Regions from separate parts of the Methyloligella solikamskensis genome, predicted to be linked through region 1. Evidence: predicted binding sites of a transcription regulator. Region 1 holds the regulator's gene; the other holds the start of a gene.
What was found. The regulator PhoB, encoded in region 1, activates phosphate uptake and scavenging genes when phosphate is short. The targets are predictions, from matches to a motif close to TGTCATNNANCTGTCAT.

Region 1 (9,290 bases):
GCGAGCGGATTGCCGCCGAAGGTCGAGCCATGGGTGCCCGGGGTCATGGTGCTGCCGACCTCTTCGGTCGCCAGACAAGCGCCCAGCGGAAAGCCGCCGCCCAGCCCCTTTGCGAGGGACATGATGTCGGGCTCCACGCCCGCCCATTCATGAGCGAAGAGCCGGCCCGTGCGGCCCATCCCGGTCTGCACCTCGTCGAACACCAGAAGGATGCCCTTCTCGTCGCAAAGGGTGCGAAGATCCCGCAGGAAGCCGGGGTCGATCAGGCGCACGCCGCCCTCGCCCATCACGGGCTCGATGAGGATGCCAGCGGTCTCGTCGGTGACGGCGGCCTTCACCGCTTCGATGTCGCCCGCGGGCAGACGGTCGAAGCCGGGCATGGGCTCGCCGAAGCCCTGGAGATGCTTTTCCTGGCCGCCCGCGGCGATCGTCGCGAGCGTCCGGCCGTGGAAAGCGCCTTCGAAGGCGATCAGCCGGGTGCGCTCCGGATGGCCCTTGGCGTAGTGGTAGCGCCGCGCCAGCTTGATGGCGGCCTCATTGGCCTCGGCGCCAGAATTGGCGAAGAACACGCGGTCGGCGAAGCTCGCCTTGCAGAGCCGTTCGGCGAGGCGTTCCTGGTCCGGGATCTGATGCAGGTTGGAGACGTGCCAGACCTTCTCGGCCTGGGCTTTCAGCGCCTCAACGAGATGGGGATGGCTGTGGCCGAGCGCCGTCACCGCCACGCCCGAACCGAAATCGAGGTAGCGTTCGCCTTTCTCCGTGAAGAGCCAGGCCCCTTCACCGCGCTCGAACGAAAGCTCGGAGCGCGCGTAGGTCGGAAAGAGGGCCGACATCGGCTTTCCCTCGCTGGCAAACCGTTGGTGGCAAAAGCCCAAAACAAAAGCGCCGCCGAACCCGGCGGCGGCTTTGAATAGAAGAGCTTTAGGTCTGCCCGCGCTGGCTGTCAATCTGGGCTCCGGGCCCATTTGCGCCCCGCTCGTGCACAGGCTTTCCCAACACTTCAACGGGTTACCCACGAAACTTTCTTAACAGGAGGTTAACGATCGATTGAGTTCTGCCGCGAGCGATGGCAGAATCTGGCTATTCCGGTGGAAAAATCGGCTCTCATCCGTGGCGGACGGTTGCTGGCGAACCCCGGAATTAGTAGGGTTGAAACCGCTCGGCCACAAGATGTTGCGGCGTCCTTCGCGATATCTGAGCGGTCCATCTCAAATGTACATCAGAGTATGGCCTCAGCCGTTTTCGCGGCTGCGGGCGGACTCTGAGTCCGAAAAAAATCGAGGAGGCACAATCAATGGCATGGAATGATGAAAGGGTGGAGCTTCTCAAGAAGCTCTGGGCCGATGGGCTGAGCGCCAGTCAGATTGCCGCGCGTTTAGGGGGTGTGACCCGCAACGCGGTGATCGGCAAGGTGCACCGGCTGGGTCTGTCGGCGCGGGCCACCACCACCCGCTCAAGCTCACCGCGCATTCGGCGAGCGCCGGTGCGGCGACAGCAGCCAAAGCAGAACACTGTCGTCTACGCCACGCGGGGCGCGACGGCATTGAAGCCGGAATTCGAGGAAGAGCCGGAGACGGTGGCCGCGCCGCAGCCGGTGGAGGAGCTGGTGATCCCGCTGCATGAGCGGGCGACCATCCTCAGCCTCAAGGAGCATATGTGCCGGTGGCCCATCGGCGACCCCGGCGAGGACGATTTCCATTTTTGCGGACGCAGGAGCGACACCGGCGTGCCCTATTGCGAGCACCATTCGCGCATGGCCTATCAGCCCGTGCAGCGGCGGCGCGATAAGCGGTCCGCGACCGGTTAGAGGGACGGCCGGGGCCGTCTGCAGCGGGCCCGGTCACAAAAAGCGGGGAAGTGAGAAGGCGCCTCCATCCGAGGCGCCTTCTTTTTTGGCTTGATCCTGACACCGAAGGAGCACTCAGCCTCCGGCACGGAGTGCGCAGAGGTCACATGGTTCGAGACGCGCTCGCCTACGCGAGCGACCTCACCATCAAGGCCACGATGCAGCCTTAAGCTGAAGCCGTCTCCAGCGCGTCGGAGAAGGCATAGCCGGCGCCGCGCACGGTGCGGACCGGATCCTGCTCGGAATCGTTCATCATGGCCTTGCGCAGGCGGCCGATATGGACATCCACGGTGCGCTCGTCGACATAGACATTGCGCCCCCAGACCCCATCCAGAAGCTGAGCGCGGCTGAACACCCGGCCCGGGCTCTGCATGAGAAACTCAAGCAGCCGGAACTCGGTCGGCCCCAGATGGATGGGGCGGCCGTTGCGCGTCACCCGGTGTGAGACCCGGTCCAGCTCGATATCGCCGGCGCTCAGCACGGAGGCGATGCGCTCCGGGTTGGTGCGCCGCATGATGGCCTGCACCCGCGCCATGAGCTCCGGCACGGAGAACGGCTTCACGACGTAATCGTCGGCGCCCGTGGTCAGGCCGCGGATGCGGTCGTTCTCCTCGCTGCGTGCGGTGAGCAGGATGATCGGGATGTGTCTGGATTCCCGGTTGGTGCGGATGCGCCGGCAGAGCTCGAGACCGGAGATCCCGGGCAGCATCCAGTCCAGGATGATGAGATCCGGGGAGTTCTCCGCAAGCTGCAGCTCGACCTCGTCGCCGCGGTAGACGACTTCGACGCTGTGGCCAGCTGCCTCGAGATTGTAGCGGAGGAGGAGCGCCAACGGCTCCTCATCCTCGACGATTAAAACTTTCGCTCCAGTTCCGTTGGTCATGGTCGACCTGCCTGTTAGCCAGTTGATCTCTGTAGCGGCAAGGTGGTGCTGGTGTTGTCGCCCTTGGGGCGCTCGTCTGAGACCGGCGTGCCATGGACCAGGAAGTACACCGTCTCAGCGATGTTGGTCGCATGGTCGCCGACGCGCTCGATATTCTTCGCACCGAACAAAAGATGTGTGCAGAGCCCGATATTGCGCGGGTCCTCCATCATGTAGGTCAGCAGCTCGCGGAACAGCGAGTTGTACATGGCGTCGATCTCTTCGTCCTTGTACCAGACCTTCAGGGCGGCATCGGCGTCACGCTCGATGAAGGCGTCCAGCACCTCCTTGAGCTGCTCCAGAGCCAGTTCGCCCATATGGCGCAGGCCCAACATGAGCTGCTTGGGCTGCTGTTCCTCGACGACAGCGAGCGCACGCTTGGCAATATTCTTGCCCAGATCGCCGATGCGCTCCAGATCGGAGGAGATGCGCAGGGCCGCCATGATCTGACGGAGGTCGTAGGCCAGCGGCTGGCGCCGGGCGATCATGGTGATCGCCTGCTCCTCGATCTCCTTCTCCAGAGCGTCGATGGCTTCATCCTGCTGAATGGTGTTGCCGGCAAGCTCCGGGTCGCGCCCTTGAAGAGCGTCGATGGACTGGCCGAGCACCTGCTCTGCGAGACCGCCCATGCGGGCGATCTTGTTGTTCAGGGACGACAGCTCCTCCTCGTAGGCGCTGACGATATGCTCGTGATCTTCCATAAGGCCGTTCCTTTTGGCTTTAGGATCCGCGTCGATTAGCCGAAGCGGCCCATGATGTAGTCTTGGGTCTTCACGTCTGTGGGGTTGGTGAACATCGTGGTCGTGTCGTCGACCTCGATGATCTTGCCCAGATGGAAGAACGCGGTCCGCTGCGAGACGCGCGCGGCCTGCTGCATGGAGTGGGTGACGATCACGATGCATAGGTTTTCGCGCAGCTCGTCCATGAGCGTTTCGATCTTGGCGGTCGCGATCGGGTCCAGGGCCGAACAGGGCTCGTCCATCAGCAGCACCTCGGGGTTCACCGCGATGGCGCGGGCGATGCAAAGCCGCTGCTGCTGACCACCCGAAAGACCGGTGCCCGGCTCGTCCAGGCGATCCTTGACCTCTTCGAAGAGGCCGGCCCGCTTCAGGCTATTCACGACGATCTCTTCCAGATCGCTCTTGTTCGTGGCCGTGCCGTGAATCTTCGGACCGTACGCGACGTTCTCGAAGATCGATTTCGGGAAGGGGTTCGGCTTCTGGAACACCATGCCGACACGGGCGCGGAGCTGAACCGGATCGATGTCCGGGTCGTAGATGTCCTCACCGTCGAGCTCGACGTCGCCCTTGATCTTCACGATGTCGATGACGTCGTTCATGCGGTTGAGGCAGCGCAAGAATGTCGACTTGCCGCAGCCGGACGGACCGATCAGGGCGGTCACCGAGCCATCATAAATCTCCAACGAGGCGTCGTGCAGCGCCTGTTTCTGGCCATACCAGAGGTTCAGGCTCTCCGTTTTCATCTTGAGCGCGTGCTCTTGGGTAGAGATCGCGCCTGGATTCTTCTCGGGCACCGCGGGTGCCCGCTGTTTCATCGCCGATTCTACGTCCACATTGTCCTCCATAGGGCGGCCCTACCACTTCCGCTCGAATTTATGTCTCAGATACACCGCGAGGCTGTTCATCACGATGAGGAAGGCCAGCAGCACCATGGTCGCGCCGGCCGTCCGTTCGATGAAGCCGCGCTCGGCTGCCGTAGCCCACATGTAGATCTGGACCGGCAAGGCGGTGGCCGGATCCATCGGGGTTGACGGGTAATCGGCCACGAAGGCCACCATACCGATCATCAGCAGTGGCGCGGTTTCGCCAAGCGCCTGCACAAGACCGATGATGGTGCCCGTCAGGATGCCTGGCAAGGCCAGGGGCAGAACGTGGTGCATGATCACCTGATGCTTCGACGCGCCGACACCCAGGGCGCCTTCGCGGATCGAGGGCGGCACCGCCTTCAGGGCAGCACGGGTCGCGATGATGATGGTCGGCAGAGTCATGAGTGAGAGCACCAGACCGCCAACGATGGGCGCCGACCGTGGCAGCCCCAAGAAGTTGATGAAGACCGCCAGGCCGAGGAGACCGAACACGATGGATGGCACCGCCGCCAGGTTGTTGATGTTCACCTCGATCATGTCCGAAATTCGGTTCTTGGCGGCGAATTCCTCCAAGTAGGTCGCGGCGGCCACGGCCAAGGGCACAGCGAGGAGGATGACGACCATCATCATGAACAGGGAGCCGATCAGCGCCACGCCGAGGCCCGCGGTCTCCGGATAGCTGGAGGCGCCGTAGACGAAGAGCCCGGTGTTGAAGCGCTTCTCCAACTGGCCCTTCTCCACCAGCGTGTCGATCCAGGCGATCTGCTGATTGTCGAGCTGCCGTCGGCTCTCCTTGGTGTCCCGGCTAATCGATCCTTTCAGCAGCGCATCGACATCGTCGGCGGCCAGCAGCCAAACGTCGCGCTTCTGTCCGATCACAGAGGGATCTTCGAGGACGATGTCCTTGAGCTGGGTGTCGACGCCGCGCGACAGCAGCGCGTTGGCGGCGCGGCGCTCCTTGCGGTTCTCCGCATCGACGCCAAGCGCCTTATAGAGCGCCTGGTCGGCGAGCTTCGCGTAGTTCGCCCGCAGGAGCTCGTCACGGTCGGCGGGGTTGCCGGACGGGTTCACCACCTCCGGATCGAAATAGACTTCCAGATGGGCGGAGGTCTGCAGGAAAGCCGTCCACCCCTTGCTGATGATCGACCCGAAGAGGAGCACCAGGAAGCTGAGGCCGAACAGCAGAGCGGCGATACCGTACCAACGGAAACGGCGTTCGGCGGCATGGCGCTTCGCGAGGCGCTTGGAGCTCTCGTCGGCTGCGCTTTTGATGCCGGGGAGGCCGCCTGAACCTACGGTCTGATCGGTCATTATTCGTACTGCTCCCGGTATCTGCGAACGATGTAGAGGGCGTAGACATTCAGCCCCAGGGTGATGACGAACAGCGTGAGACCTAGGGCGAAGGCAACCAGGGTCTGCGGACTGTTGAACTCCAGATCGCCGGTCAGCTGACTGACGATCTTCACCGTGATGGTGGTGACCTGTTCGAATGGGTTGAGGGTCAGGTTCGCGGCGATGCCGGCGGCCAGCACGACGATCATGGTCTCACCGATGGCGCGCGATGCCGCGAGCAGCACGGCGCCCACGATGCCCGGCAAGGCGGCCGGCAGGATGACCCGCTTGATGGTTTCCGACTGGGTGGCGCCTAGGCCGTAGGACCCTTCACGCAGAGAGCCGGGCACGGCACTGATGATGTCGTCGGAGAGCGACGACACGAAGGGGATGATCATCACCCCCATGACGATGCCGGCGGTGAGCACGCTCGAGGCCGAGATGTCGAGGCCGACTGTGGCGCCAGCATCACGCAAGAACGGGCCAAAGGTGACAAGGGCGAAGAAGCCGTAAACGATGGTCGGAATGCCAGCCAGGATCTCCAACAGCGGCTTGGCCATCGTGCGCACCTTCGAGCCGGCGTATTCCGACATGTAGATGGCAGCGAAAAGCCCGACCGGGACCGCGACGAGAAGCGCAACCAGCGAAATGTACATGGTGCCCCAGAGCAGCGGCAGCAGGCCGAACTGGCCCTCGCTGCCCCCGCTTCCGGCGGCGGAGAAGCGCGGATCCCAAACGGTGCCGAAGAAGAAGTTCTGGGGCGGCACGAGCTGGAAGAAGTGGATGGTCTCGAAGAGCACCGATAACACAATGCCGACGGTGGTCAGGACAGCCACGCTAGAGGCCGCGAAGAGCGAGGCCGTGATGAAGCGCTCAACATAGGTGCGTGCGCGCAAGGTCTGGGAAATGTTGCGATAGCCCCAGACGAAACAGGCCGCGGCGAGCGCGAAGCAGACGATCGGCAGGATGATGCGTGCCCAGGCCCGCAGATCGGCGAGGTAGACCGCCGCCTGGATCACTTCGGGATCCGGCGCGGAACCGAGAATGACCCCGTTCTCCGACAACACGTCGCGGGCGGTCTCATCGGTGACGAAGCCATAGCGAGCCTTGCGGAGGATCTCATCTTCGCGCGGGGTCAGACGCGGAAGGCCGTCGGCGATCGACTGGACCACATTCATAGTAAGTGACTGCTGCGCCTCGGATTTCTCCTGATACGATTCCGGCAGCTGCTTCGCCGTGAGATACTCGAAAATCGGAGTATCCGCAGCCGTCCAAGCGGCAAGCAGAAGGATCGCAGGAACGACGGTCCAAATGGCGAGATAGGCGCCGTGATAGGAGGGCCGGGAGTGAATTCCGGTGGTTTTGCCCTTGGCGACCTGGGCGGAGCGATACCGCCCAACCAGATAGGCCAGCACCGCCGCGGCGGCGAGAATGGCAAGGATGGTCAGATTGGACACGCGCGCCCCACTCTCAATCTAGGTAACTGTTGCCCCGATGATGAGGGGGCGGGCCGGTGGCCAGTGGACCTTACGGCCCGCCCCTTCGGTATTCTGCAGATAGGCGCGATGCCTACATGCCCATGGTCGTGCCGTTCTCGATCTGCTTCTGCAGATCCTCGAACTCGCCCTCAGGCAGCGGCACCAGGCCGTACTCGGCGAGCGGGCCGTCGGGGCCGATCATCTTCTCGGACGCGAAGTAGGCCACGTAGTCCTTCAGACCGGGAATGACGTCCATGTGATCCTTCTTCACGTAGAAGAACAGCGGACGGGACACCGGATACTCGCCGCTGGCGATGGTATCGACGGAGGGCTCGACACCGCTCATGGTGGCGACCTTCAGCTTGTCGGTGTTGTTCTCGTAGAAGGAGAGACCGAACACGCCGATGCCTTCCGGATTGGACTGCAGGCGGGCCAGGGTCTCGGTGTAGTCGCCGTCGATGTCGACAGCCTTGCCGTCCTTGCGGACACGGATGCAGCCGTCTTCAACGGCATCTTCGTCCATGCCGGCCTCTTCCATGATCTTCGGGGCGCCGGCGGCCTCGCAGCCAACAGCCAGAACCTTCTCTTCGAAGACTTCACGGGTGCCGTGCTTCTCGCCAGGGATGTAACCGACAATCTCCCACTTCGGCAGATCGGGGTTCACTTCGTCCCAGGTCTTGTAGGGGTTCTCGGTCATCTTGCCGTCGACCGGAACTTCGGCGGCGAGACCCAGGTAAAGGTCCTTCGGCTCGAGAGCCATGTCGGGGCCGTCCACGTCGCTGGCGAAGACGATGCCGTCATAGCCGAAGCGGACTTCCATGATGTTCTTCACGCCGGCCTTCTCGCAGGCCGTGATCTCTTTGTCCTTGATCGCACGAGACGCGTTCGCGATGTCGATCGTGGACTCACCCAGGCCCTTGCAGAACTGCTTCAGGCCAGCGGAAGAGCCACCGGACTCGACGACCGGAGTCGGGTACTTGCCGTAGGTCTTGCCGAAGTCCTCGGCGACGATCTGGGCGTAGGGAAGGACCGTCGAAGACCCGGCGATCTGGATCTGGTCACGGGCAGACGCGGGGCCCGCCGTGACGCAAGCGCCGACGGCAATGGCCGACGCCATGATGATAAACCTGTTCACTGTGCTCTCCCTTAAGTTGGATGCGAGCTTTCGTTTGTGGATGCGAGCCTCCAAAAGCGGCGACTGCCGCGAGCTCGCCGGCACGCTAGTCGTCACCGTTAATGCTTTTATGACAGCCCGATTTCCTCTCCATGACAGCCCTAATCGGCCGAATTTCAAAGGGCGCTGGGGGTCAGGCCTGTGGAGAAGCGCGGGAAATAAGAGGCTTCCGCCGGAGCGCCGCCGCTACCCCCTCTTCGGGCTTCTGCCGGGCCGCATCTCCTTGGGGACCTCGTGTATCCTCGCGGACATCAGGGGCTTACGCGCATGCGCAAGCCGCCCGCCAATGCGCCAGGATGAAGCCCTATGTCAGTTATGTGACAGTTCGATTACAGTCCGCGGGACAGGATGACGCCCTGTGAATCGCGGGGAAAACCGGCGGGAATCGCCTACTCGGCCGCCTGGGACGGGGCCGCGCTGTCTTGCGGTTTCTCAACGGCCTCGAAGATAACCGTGAAGGCGGAGCCTTCGTCGGGCTTCGACGAGATGGTGAGCTCGCCGCGATGGCGGTTCATGATGTGCTTGACGATGGCGAGGCCAAGCCCCGTGCCGCCCCGCTCGCGGCTATAGGCGACGTCGACGCGGTAGAACCGCTCTGTCAGCCGCGGCAGATGATCCGACGGGATGCCCTTCCCCTCGTCGATGACGGCGATCGCGTAGCGGCCGAAGCCTCGACCTTGGGCCGGCCGGTAGGCGCCCTCGATGCGCACCGCGCCTTTCTCGGCCCCGTATTTGAGCGCGTTGGTCACGAGGTTCTGGAGTACCTGAACCAGCTCGTCATGATCGCCGCGCACCAGGGCGGGCGACTCGAATCGCTTCAGGCGCAGCTCCGCTTTGTGCTCCTCGGCCAGGGGCTCCGTCGCATCGCGGACGTGATCAATAACGTCGTTCAGGTCGATGAGATTACTGGGGGCGACATGGACATTCATCTC
Region 2 (9,290 bases), on a different contig from region 1:
GAGACCATGCTCGCCTGGCGGGATCACCTGAACCGGCCTGAAGGCCCGCGTATCCTGCCCCTGCCGCATCCCTCCTGGCGCAACAATGCCTGGCTGAAGCGGAACCCGTGGTTCGAGGATGAGCTGCTGCCGGTACTTCGCCGCGAGGTGCGGGCGTTGCTGTAGCGCGCCGTGCGGTTAGAAAAATAATCTAATGGATTGGCTGTTGCGCCTTTTCATTTGCGCGTAGGCGCGCTATTCCCCTCAGGATTGAGAAATTTTTTATCGGGCCCCTGATGACCCTCGACCGAATGGACCGCAAGATCCTGGAGATCCTGCAGGAGGACGCCACCATTCCCGTCGCCGAAATCGGCAAGCGGATCGGCTTGTCCACCACGCCGTGCTGGCGGCGCATTCAGAAGCTGGAAGAGAACGGCGTGATCCAACGGCGGGTCGCGGTGCTCGATCCCAAGAAGGTCAATGTCGGGGTCACGGTGTTCGTCTCGATCACCACCAGCCATCACGCCCAGGACTGGCTGGACCAGTTCCACGGCGTGCTGAGCGCGTTCCCGGAGATCGTCGAGTTCTACCGCATGAGCGGCGAGGTGGATTACCTGCTGCGGGTCGTGGTGCCCGATATCGAGCATTACGACGCGTTCTACAAAAAGCTGATCTCTCAGATCGAGCTGACCGAGGTGAGTTCGGCCTTTGCCATGGAGCAGATCAAGTTCACCACGTCGCTGCCGCTCGCCTATGCGGTGCCCGAGCCGGCTTAGTCGCTATCCCGCGATAGCCGGGCGATGAGGCTGGATGTGTCCCAGCGGCCGCCGCCCATCTTCTGCACATCGGCGTAGAACTGATCGACCAGAGCGGCCACGGGGAGCTGGGCGCCGTTGCGCCGGGCCTCGTCGAGCAGGATGGCGAAGTCCTTGCGCATCCAGTCGACGGCGAAGCCGAATTCAAATTCGCCCTTGCTCATGGTCTCCCAGCGATTGTCCATCTGCCAGGATTGGGCGGCGCCCTTGGAGATCGTCTCGATGACCTTGGGGATATCGAGCTCGGCGCGCTCGGCGAAATGGAGCGCTTCGGACAGGCTTTGGACGAGGCCTGCGATGCAGATCTGATTGACCATCTTGGTAAGCTGGCCGGCGCCGGCGGGCCCGATCAGGGTCGCCTGCTTGGCGTAGGTGTCGATGACGGGCTTGGCGCGGTCGAAATCCGCTTCCTCGCCACCGATCATCACGGTCAGCGCGCCGTTCTCCGCGCCCGCCTGACCGCCTGAGACCGGCGCATCCAGGAAGCCCGCGCCTTTTTCCTTGGCTGCTTCGGCAAGCTCCCGGGCGATCTCGGCCGAAGCCGTGGTGTGGTCGACGAAGATCGCGCCTTTGCCGAGGCCGTGAAAAGCGCCGTCCTCGCCAAGGGTGACCTGGCGGAGATCGTCGTCGTTGCCGACGCAGGCGAGCACGATATCGGCGCCTTCCGCGGCAGCCTTGGGCGTGGGGGCTGAGCGGCCGCCATACTGCTTTTCCCAGCGCTCTGCGGTCGCACCAGTGCGGTTATAGACGGTGACCTCGTGGCCAGCATTCTTGATGTGGCCGGCCATGGGAAAGCCCATGACGCCGAGGCCGATCCAGGCGATTTTCGGAGTGGTTTTGGTCATGGGCGCCACTCTGCCCCGACATTTTCCGCTTTCCAAGCACCGCGACCTGTTGCCGCGAGGTCACATGGGCTGTGGCCAATGCGCATGAAGATCATGCTGCTATGCACCTAATATGCTTGGGTTTTTAGGTCAATAAGCCTGACCTATCGATCTATAGAATTGTTTTTGCGAATGTTTTGACGCATCGCCCCCTCTTGCGCAACGCCAAAAAAGGCGCATCATTTCTTTTGCAGTGCAACATTCTTGGCGGGTTTTCCGATCACGGAGGCCGCGCACGAAAGAGAGGCTGCTATGAAAAACCGCACGAGTTGGGTTTTGAGTCTGGCTCTTCTGGGCATCGCCTTCGGTGCCACAACGGGAAGGGCCGCGGCCGACGAGCTGAAACGCGTCGAATCGGCCGCCCTTGAGCGTTTCGCCATGCATTCCGGCTTCGAAGGTGGAATGTGGACCCACTACGTCCCTGAGGATGTGAACGGCGAGTTCGAGAGCTACGATCCGATCGGGCTGATTGCCGGAAGCCTCATCAAGACCGACTGCTCGATCAGCTGGCAGGATGAGGATGGCAAGCTCTACTGCTTCGCCAGCACCGCGTCCCTGGGGCATTTCCAGGACTGGCCGCACACCAATGTGGAGAAGGCGCGCAAGGCCTGGACGACCCTGTCGGAGAACGTACCTCCCCAGTCCTAAGCACTGGCGGCTGCGCTAAGATCAGGAGCAACCTTGTAATCCGCTCCCGCATTCTCCTCCTATAAGGGGAGGAAATGGGAGATGGATATGACGCTCCAGAGATGGAAACGGACCGCCCTGTGCGCAGGGACCGCTTGTCTTTTGATCGGCTTCGCCGGGCCGGTTGCGCTGGCTGGTGATCCTGTCGAAGAGCAGGCTACGCCCGCGCAACGTGAGTATGAGATCCTGGACAACAAGACCGATTATCCGAAGCCGCCGAAAGTGCGCTCCACGGATACCGGCATTTGGAAGGCCGTCGTTCCCCACGGCGTGAAGGGCGAGTTCGACAGCTACGATCCGGTCGGGCTGATGGCCGGCGATCTGATTAAGGCGGATTGCTCGCTCAACTGGCGCGACGAGAACGGTAAGCTCTACTGCTTCTCCAGCGGCACGTCCCTGGTCTATTTCAAGGATTGGCCGCAGCGGAATATCCGGAAGGCGCGTAAGGCCTATCACGAGCTCACCAAGGAGCCGAAGCCGGGCTCTTGATCAGATAACAAAGCCGCGGGGCAGGGCCCCGCAGGCCGAAGCGTCGTCTAGTGGATTTTGCCGGAGCGCATGTGCTGGCCCGCGAGGGCGTCGAGCATGTCGGTGTTGCCGTCCTCGCCGAACTCTGCCTCTGTCGCACCGAACTCGGTCGACGCCTCATCGCAGACGCCTTGCTCCGACCGCAGACATTGGGCGAGCAGCTCGAGCAGGGAGGCGTGCAGTTCGCGTTCGGCCTCGAGGCAGGGCGGATTCGCCGCCAGGAAAGCCAATATTTCTCCGTAATCCGGCATTTTCGGACCCCCGTCCTTGACCCCAGCCGACTCAAAGCATCGGGCAGAGCTGTGTCAGAACTGTGGTCAGCCGCCGAGCGGGTAGCGCTTCAGAAGCCGCAGCGGCGAGCGGCCGCCGGGATCGCCGAGCAGGGACAGGGCGTCGATCTCGATGCCCTCGGAGCAGATGTGCTCCAGCACGGGCGCGAGAGCCTCCGCGACTTGCTCGATTTGCGCCGGCTCCATGGGGCCGGTTAGCCGCAGGCAGAAGCGGAATTCGCTCATGACGTTCGCGTCGCCGAAGCTTTCCAGCAAGAGCCGCTGATAGGGGTTGAGCGTGCGGACGTCCCGCTCGTTCGGCTGGACCGGCTGACGGTCGTCGGCAAAGCCATCGAAGCCGCTGACGCATTGGGCCGCGAGCCAGTCGAGCGCTGGGTCGACCTGCTCGGCCCGGAGCACCAGATAGCGCCCCTCGCGAGTGAGGGTGAGCGGCCCTGTCGCCACGGGCTTGCGGCGCTTGGCGAAGCTCTTCAGCCGGCTGCGCAGCGCATCCGGTCCCTTGCCTGGCCGGAGCGCGAAGGGCGCCTTGAGCATGGCGTGCAGACCGGGATAGCTGCCCGGCATGGCGGGCACCTTGGCGCCGCCATGGGTGCTGAGCCCTGCGCCGGAAAACGCATGCAGTGTGGAGCCGCCGCCGGCATAGCCGAACCAGGATCGGCTGAAGGCTGCCAGCGCGGTGTTTGGCTTGGGGGTGAAAGAGATGCCGTAGCGGGCGCATGCCTGCCGCGGCAGTGGGGCATCTTGTGGGTCGTATTCGACCGCCGCATGGTTCAACATGACGCTTCCTTCCTCGTTTTCGCGATTTTGGTTTCCCCAAATCGCTGGCCTCCTTCCCTTCATACCGCGCGGCTATGGCAAGGCGGCGACAGGTTCTGGGCGAGATCGGGGCCGATGGGTGAAGGCTTGATGAAGGAGGCTCTGGCGCCGGCGCCAGACAAGGGCCGGCGGCGGTATCGGTGCGCCTAAGAACGGGCAAGAAAGAACAGGTGAGAAAGGAGACCGAATGATCGAATTTTATACGTGGAGCACGCCCAACGGGCAGAAGGTCTCGATCATGCTGGAGGAGGTCGGACTCCCCTACAATGTGCACACGGTCAACATCCTGAAGGATGAGCAGTTCGACCCTGAATTCCTCGCCATCTCGCCCAACAACAAGATCCCGGCCATCCTGGATACGGAGAACGATCTGGCGCTGATGGAGTCGGGTGCCATTCTGCTCTATCTCGCCGAGAAGACCGGCAAGCTGTGGCCCCAGGAGAGCCCCGCGAAATGGGAGGTGATGCAGTGGCTGATGTGGCAGATGGGCGGCTTCGGGCCGATGCTCGGCCAGGCTCACCATTTCCTCTATTACAACAAGGGCAAATCCGATTACGCCGAGGAGCGTTACGCAGGCGAGGCGGCGCGGCTGTGGGGCGTCCTCGATAAGCGGCTCGCCGATCGTCCCTATGTTGCCGGCGACTATTCGGTGGCGGACATCTCTATATGGCCCTGGGCGACCCGCTACGAGAGCCAGGCCATCGAGCCACAAAACTATCCCAATGTCGTGCGTTGGTACCGGGAGATCGCGGAGCGCCCTGCGGTGCAGCGCGGCTGGTTCGTGCCCGAGCGCGAGGAGGGGATCCCCATGCCGTAAGCTGGGGGCCGCTTCATTGGCGCTTCACGATGCTGTAGCATGGGCAAAAGACAACTGTAGGTATCCGATGCCGAGGATGAAGGAGCGGTTTGCGCATCTTACGCGCGGGCGCTCCGCAACGCTTAGAAGGAGTGCAGATATGAAAAGAGCGGCGATTGATCCTGCTGCTTCATGTTTCCCCGGCTTTGCTGGCATTGCGAAGCTGGCGTCCGTGGTGGCTGTCGCCTTCGCGCTCGCCGGACTGCTGGCGCCCAACCCGGCCTCGGCTCAAATTCTGAAACGCGGCGTGCAAGGCGGTGTCGCCGGCGCCGTGATCGGCGGTATCGCGGGCGGTAGCGATGGCATCGGCAAGGGTGCCGCCATCGGTGCCGGTGCCGGTCTCGCGGTGGGCGCTCTGGAGCGGGAGAGCAACCGCCGCCGGGCCTATGCCGCGCCGCCTCCGCCCCCGCCGGCCTATGGCGGTCAGCTCGTGGCGGACACTCAGGCGGCGCTGACCCGTCTCGGCTATCGGCCGGGTCCCATCGACGGCGTGATGGGGCCGGGCACCAGCAGCGCGATCCGGAACTATCAATACGCCTATGGGCTGCCCGTGACCGGACGGCCGTCGCCGTCGCTGCTGGATCACATGTATTCCCGCGGCGGCTAGCCGAGACCGGCGCCTCGCCAACATCATGTCCTTCCGACCTTTCGCCTTCGCCGCTGTTCTGCTCGCCGCCTTCTTGGTGAGTGGGACAGCGGCGCGCGCGGCCACCTATGGGCTGGCGATCGGGGTCGACGACTATGACCGCGGAGACCTCCACGGCGCGGTGGCCGATGCGAAGGCCATCGCTGCCGGGCTGGACGATGCGGGGGCTGCGAAGGTCGATCTCCTCACGGGCAAAAAGGCCAGCGTAGATTCCGTGAAAAGCGCGTGGACGGCGCTCTTGGATGGCGCCGACTATGGCGACGTCATCGTGCTCTCTTTCGCCGGCAAGGGCGATCTTGGAGAGAACGGGCCCGTCTATCTCTTCGGCGATGGCGGGGCGCTTCCGCGCAAGACTGTTCTCGATTGGGCGCGCGCGGCGGAAGAGAAGGGCGTGAAGCTGCTCTTCATCGGCGATGCCAGTTTCGCCGGCGGGCTTGAACGGCCTTATCCCAAAGATCTCGTGGGCTTGCGCCAATCCGGCGAGACGTCGGGCGAATCCGCTCAAAGTGGTGTTCAGCCGGAAAACGACTTCTCCAAAGCCACGTTTGCCTACGGCGCGCCCGCCGGCAAAGCCGTGCCCGAGCTTCGGATCGGTGACGGGACCCGCGGCGGTTTGAGCTGGGCTTTCGTCCAGGCGCTCTCCGGTGCGGCGGAGGAGGATTCCGACGGGCTCCTCAGCGATCACGAACTCGCCGTCTATCTGCCGCTCGCCGTCGGTGCGCTCACCGAGGGACAGCAGCAGGTTCAGGTTCTGCCGCGCCGCTCTCGGCCCATGACGCTTTTTCCAACCGGCGCAGGCGGATCCAATGAAGCGCTGGCGGAGACCCCCTTGCGTCTTGCCGTGGTCGGCGGCGAGGCGGCGGTGATCGGCGACTTTCCCGATGTGGAGATCGTCGAGGATCCGAAAGACGCGGAGCTGATCTGGTCGGTGGCCGACGAGATCCTCACCCACCGCATCGGCGGTGTGGTGGCGAGCGGCGTCGATGCGGACGCCCTTGGTAATGCGCTCGCCAAATGGTCGACGCTCGACTGGCTGGTAGCGCGGACCGCGCGGGGCCCGGTGCATACGGATCTGGTGAGCGGGCCAGCGCGGTTGCAGTCAGGGGCGCGGGCGCAGATCGAGATCTTGCCCGGTCGCTATCCTATGCTCACGGTCTTCGATCTCGGACCCAAAGGGAATGTCGCGCCGATCATGCCCGCCAATGCAGAGCTGGCCGATAAGCCCCAGAACCGGCGCCATATCCACCAGATGTTTCAGGTGAGCGATGGGCCGGACGGTGCGCTCCACCGCATCGTGATCTTCTCCGATACGCCGCTCACCGGGCTTCACGATTCTCTGAAGGGCATGGAGGCGTCGGGAAAGACGGAAAATCTGCGCGCTGCGATTCAGGACGCTCTGCCGCCGGAGGCCAAGGCCCAAGTGGGCATCCTGCCGATCTATACGGGGCCCGGCGCTTCGTCGCCGGCGGAGTAGGCGGTCCCTAGTTCGCTGCGAACCCCTTGGCATTTCTGCAATTTTGCCCCTAAGCTGACGGTTAACAAAGCGTTAACGCGTCTTTCCGGGGGTGATTCATGTCCTGCTTCTCTTTGCGCGCATCCGTCTCGCGCCTGCTTGGTGCAGGCGCTGCCGGGGTCGCCTGTCTGCTGCTTGCCGCCGTTATCGCGCCGGCCAGCGGCCAAGCCGACAGCCTCATGGAGCGGATGACCCGGCTGGCCCGGGCCGGGGAAACGGCCTGCGCCGATCCGTGGACCTATTCCCGCGGCCTCGACAAATGCATCTGCATCAAGGCCGGCTACAGCAAGCAATGGGGGCAGTGCCTGCCCATGGAGGCGGGCCAGTTGGCGGAGACATCCAAGGACGACAGCCCCGCTGTGACCTCCGCGTTGCCGCCGGAGACGACCGGCGCGCTTCCGGAGAAGAAGGCCCCAGCGCAGGCTGTGCAAGCGCCAGAGGATCCGGCCGCCGGCATGGAGAAGATCGCACGAGCGCAAGACTGCCTGTCGTCCCTCGGTCTCTACGAAGGGGCCATCGACGGGGAAGGGGGCAAGGCCACTTCGGCGGCCTATGGACGCTTCGCTAAGGCGCGCGGCCTGCCTCAGTCCGACGCTCTTACGAGCCTGCGGGCCCAGGCCGCGTTGCAGGGCGCGTGCGGCCAGCGCTGGGTCAGCGCCAAGGCGGAGTGAGCCAAAAGGCGTCTCGCTATTTCAGCCGTGCCTTCAGGGGCAGGGCGGCGAGCTCTTCCTTGACGACCACATTGGCGCGCTCTTCGGCCCGGCGATACGCCTGAACCACTGCGCGGCCTTCTTCGGTCACCTGCGCGCCGCCGCCCCGCGACCCGCCGGTCGCGGTCAGGATGAGCGGCTTGGCGAACATGTGATTCAGGGCGTCCACCAGAAGCCAGGCGCGGCGGTAGGACATGCCCATTTCGCGGCCGCCGGCGGAGATCGATCCGGTCCGGTCGATGGCTTCCAGCAGCTCAACCTTGCCCGGCCCGAGGACCAACCCGTCGCCCATGGGGATGCGCAGGCGCGGGAAGGGCTTCGCGGGCTTGGTCTTCGTTTGTGCTGAGTTGCCGCTCACGCTGCTGGTCCAGTTTCGGTCCTTCGGGCGGCGAACTATAGCAGCGCAGTCCTGGACCGTCCTCCGGAGGCGGCGGGACGTTCGGTACGTAGACGATGTCCGAGCCTGACGGCCGAAAGGGCAGGGAGTCCAAGAGCGGTCGCGCAAAAAAAGGGGCCGCTCGATTGAGCGGCCCTTAAGTTTGCAGGGTGGGGATCGGGAAACGATCAGAAGCGCCAGGTGAACTGGCCCTTCACACCGTTATCCGTGACCCCGTCGCCGAATTGGCCGATATACGAGACACCGGCTTCCGTGTTTTCGCCCAGGGCGAAATCCATTCCGAGATCGAGCAGGGCGGTATCCTCCGCCAGGACCACGCCGTTCACGCCGAAGCCGAGGCCCGTGCTCTGGAAGACCAGATTGGCGTTGGTATCGAGATCGCTGAAGGCGTGCTGCCAGGCGATCGAGGCCCGCGGCGTCACCAGCCAGCCATCCCAATCCATGGTCACGGCAGCGCGCATGCCCAAGGTGGAGTAGCCGGTGTCCTGGCTGTTGCCGTTGCTGCGCAGCCCGGCGAGCGCGCCGCTTTCGCGGAAGCCGTCCGTATCCACCGAGACATAAGCCAGGCCTGCGAAAGGCTCGAAGGCGATGTCGTTCTGATAGACCGGGTAGGCAACCTCGCCGAAGACCTGCGAGCTGTGGCCGTTATAGTCCGCCTTCTCCTTCTCGTAGAAGCCGGGGAAGGCCGCCAGACGGGTGGTCTCGATGCCGTGCCAGGCATACATGGCGCCACTGCGCAGGGCGAAGCTGCCCATCATGCCACCGAGATAGCCGCCGAGATTGTAGCTCTCGACCTCCGCGGTGCTGTAGCGCGCGCTTGCGCTCAGATCCGAGAAGGAGGCGCCCGTCGCGATACCGGCCCGCCATCCGCCGCCGATATCCGCATCGAAGCCGGAGACGAAGCCGCCGAGATTGCGATCGATAGAAGCCGCGTTCCGGTTGCCTGAGAAGTCGCCCCAGGAACCGTAGCCTTGGGTCCAGAAGGTGACCGGCTGGGGCTGGTTGGCCGGCGCGAGGTATTGCGGAGCGCTGTAGCCGTTATAGCCGTAATCGTAGGTCGGCTGAGCGGCTGGTCCCGACATGGTGGCAATGCGCGGCCCGCCGATGCCCAGCGGTCCGATGCCGCCATTGCGGGTGTAGTAGCCCGCCTGCATCAGACGTCCCATGAT

Region 2: the regulator PhoB is predicted to act here: its motif matches at 4,079-4,095, upstream of ACFQ2F_RS06880 (DUF1045 domain-containing protein).

The regions. Positions count from the first base shown of each region.
Region 1 is NZ_JBHTJO010000002.1:193,778-203,067, reverse strand. It holds gene ACFQ2F_RS13960 (aspartate aminotransferase family protein) at 1-833, opposite strand, end outside; gene ACFQ2F_RS13955 (GcrA family cell cycle regulator) at 1,295-1,807, shown strand; gene phoB (phosphate regulon transcriptional regulator PhoB) at 2,013-2,729, opposite strand; gene phoU (phosphate signaling complex protein PhoU) at 2,744-3,469, opposite strand; gene pstB (phosphate ABC transporter ATP-binding protein PstB) at 3,505-4,323, opposite strand; gene pstA (phosphate ABC transporter permease PstA) at 4,363-5,685, opposite strand; gene pstC (phosphate ABC transporter permease subunit PstC) at 5,685-7,163, opposite strand; gene ACFQ2F_RS13925 (PstS family phosphate ABC transporter substrate-binding protein) at 7,276-8,319, opposite strand; gene ACFQ2F_RS13920 (ATP-binding protein) at 8,748-9,290, opposite strand, start outside.
Region 2 is NZ_JBHTJO010000001.1:1,408,915-1,418,204, forward strand. It holds gene ACFQ2F_RS06850 (uracil-DNA glycosylase family protein) at 1-165, shown strand, start outside; gene ACFQ2F_RS06855 (Lrp/AsnC family transcriptional regulator) at 276-755, shown strand; gene ACFQ2F_RS06860 (NAD(P)-dependent oxidoreductase) at 752-1,639, opposite strand; gene ACFQ2F_RS06865 (hypothetical protein) at 1,931-2,326, shown strand; gene ACFQ2F_RS06870 (hypothetical protein) at 2,414-2,854, shown strand; gene ACFQ2F_RS06875 (hypothetical protein) at 2,902-3,144, opposite strand; gene ACFQ2F_RS06880 (DUF1045 domain-containing protein) at 3,211-3,960, opposite strand; gene ACFQ2F_RS06885 (glutathione S-transferase family protein) at 4,187-4,816, shown strand; gene ACFQ2F_RS06890 (peptidoglycan-binding domain-containing protein) at 4,956-5,462, shown strand; gene ACFQ2F_RS06895 (caspase family protein) at 5,488-6,975, shown strand; gene ACFQ2F_RS06900 (hypothetical protein) at 7,074-7,685, shown strand; gene ACFQ2F_RS06905 (winged helix-turn-helix domain-containing protein) at 7,702-8,082, opposite strand; gene ACFQ2F_RS06910 (autotransporter family protein) at 8,289-9,290, opposite strand, start outside.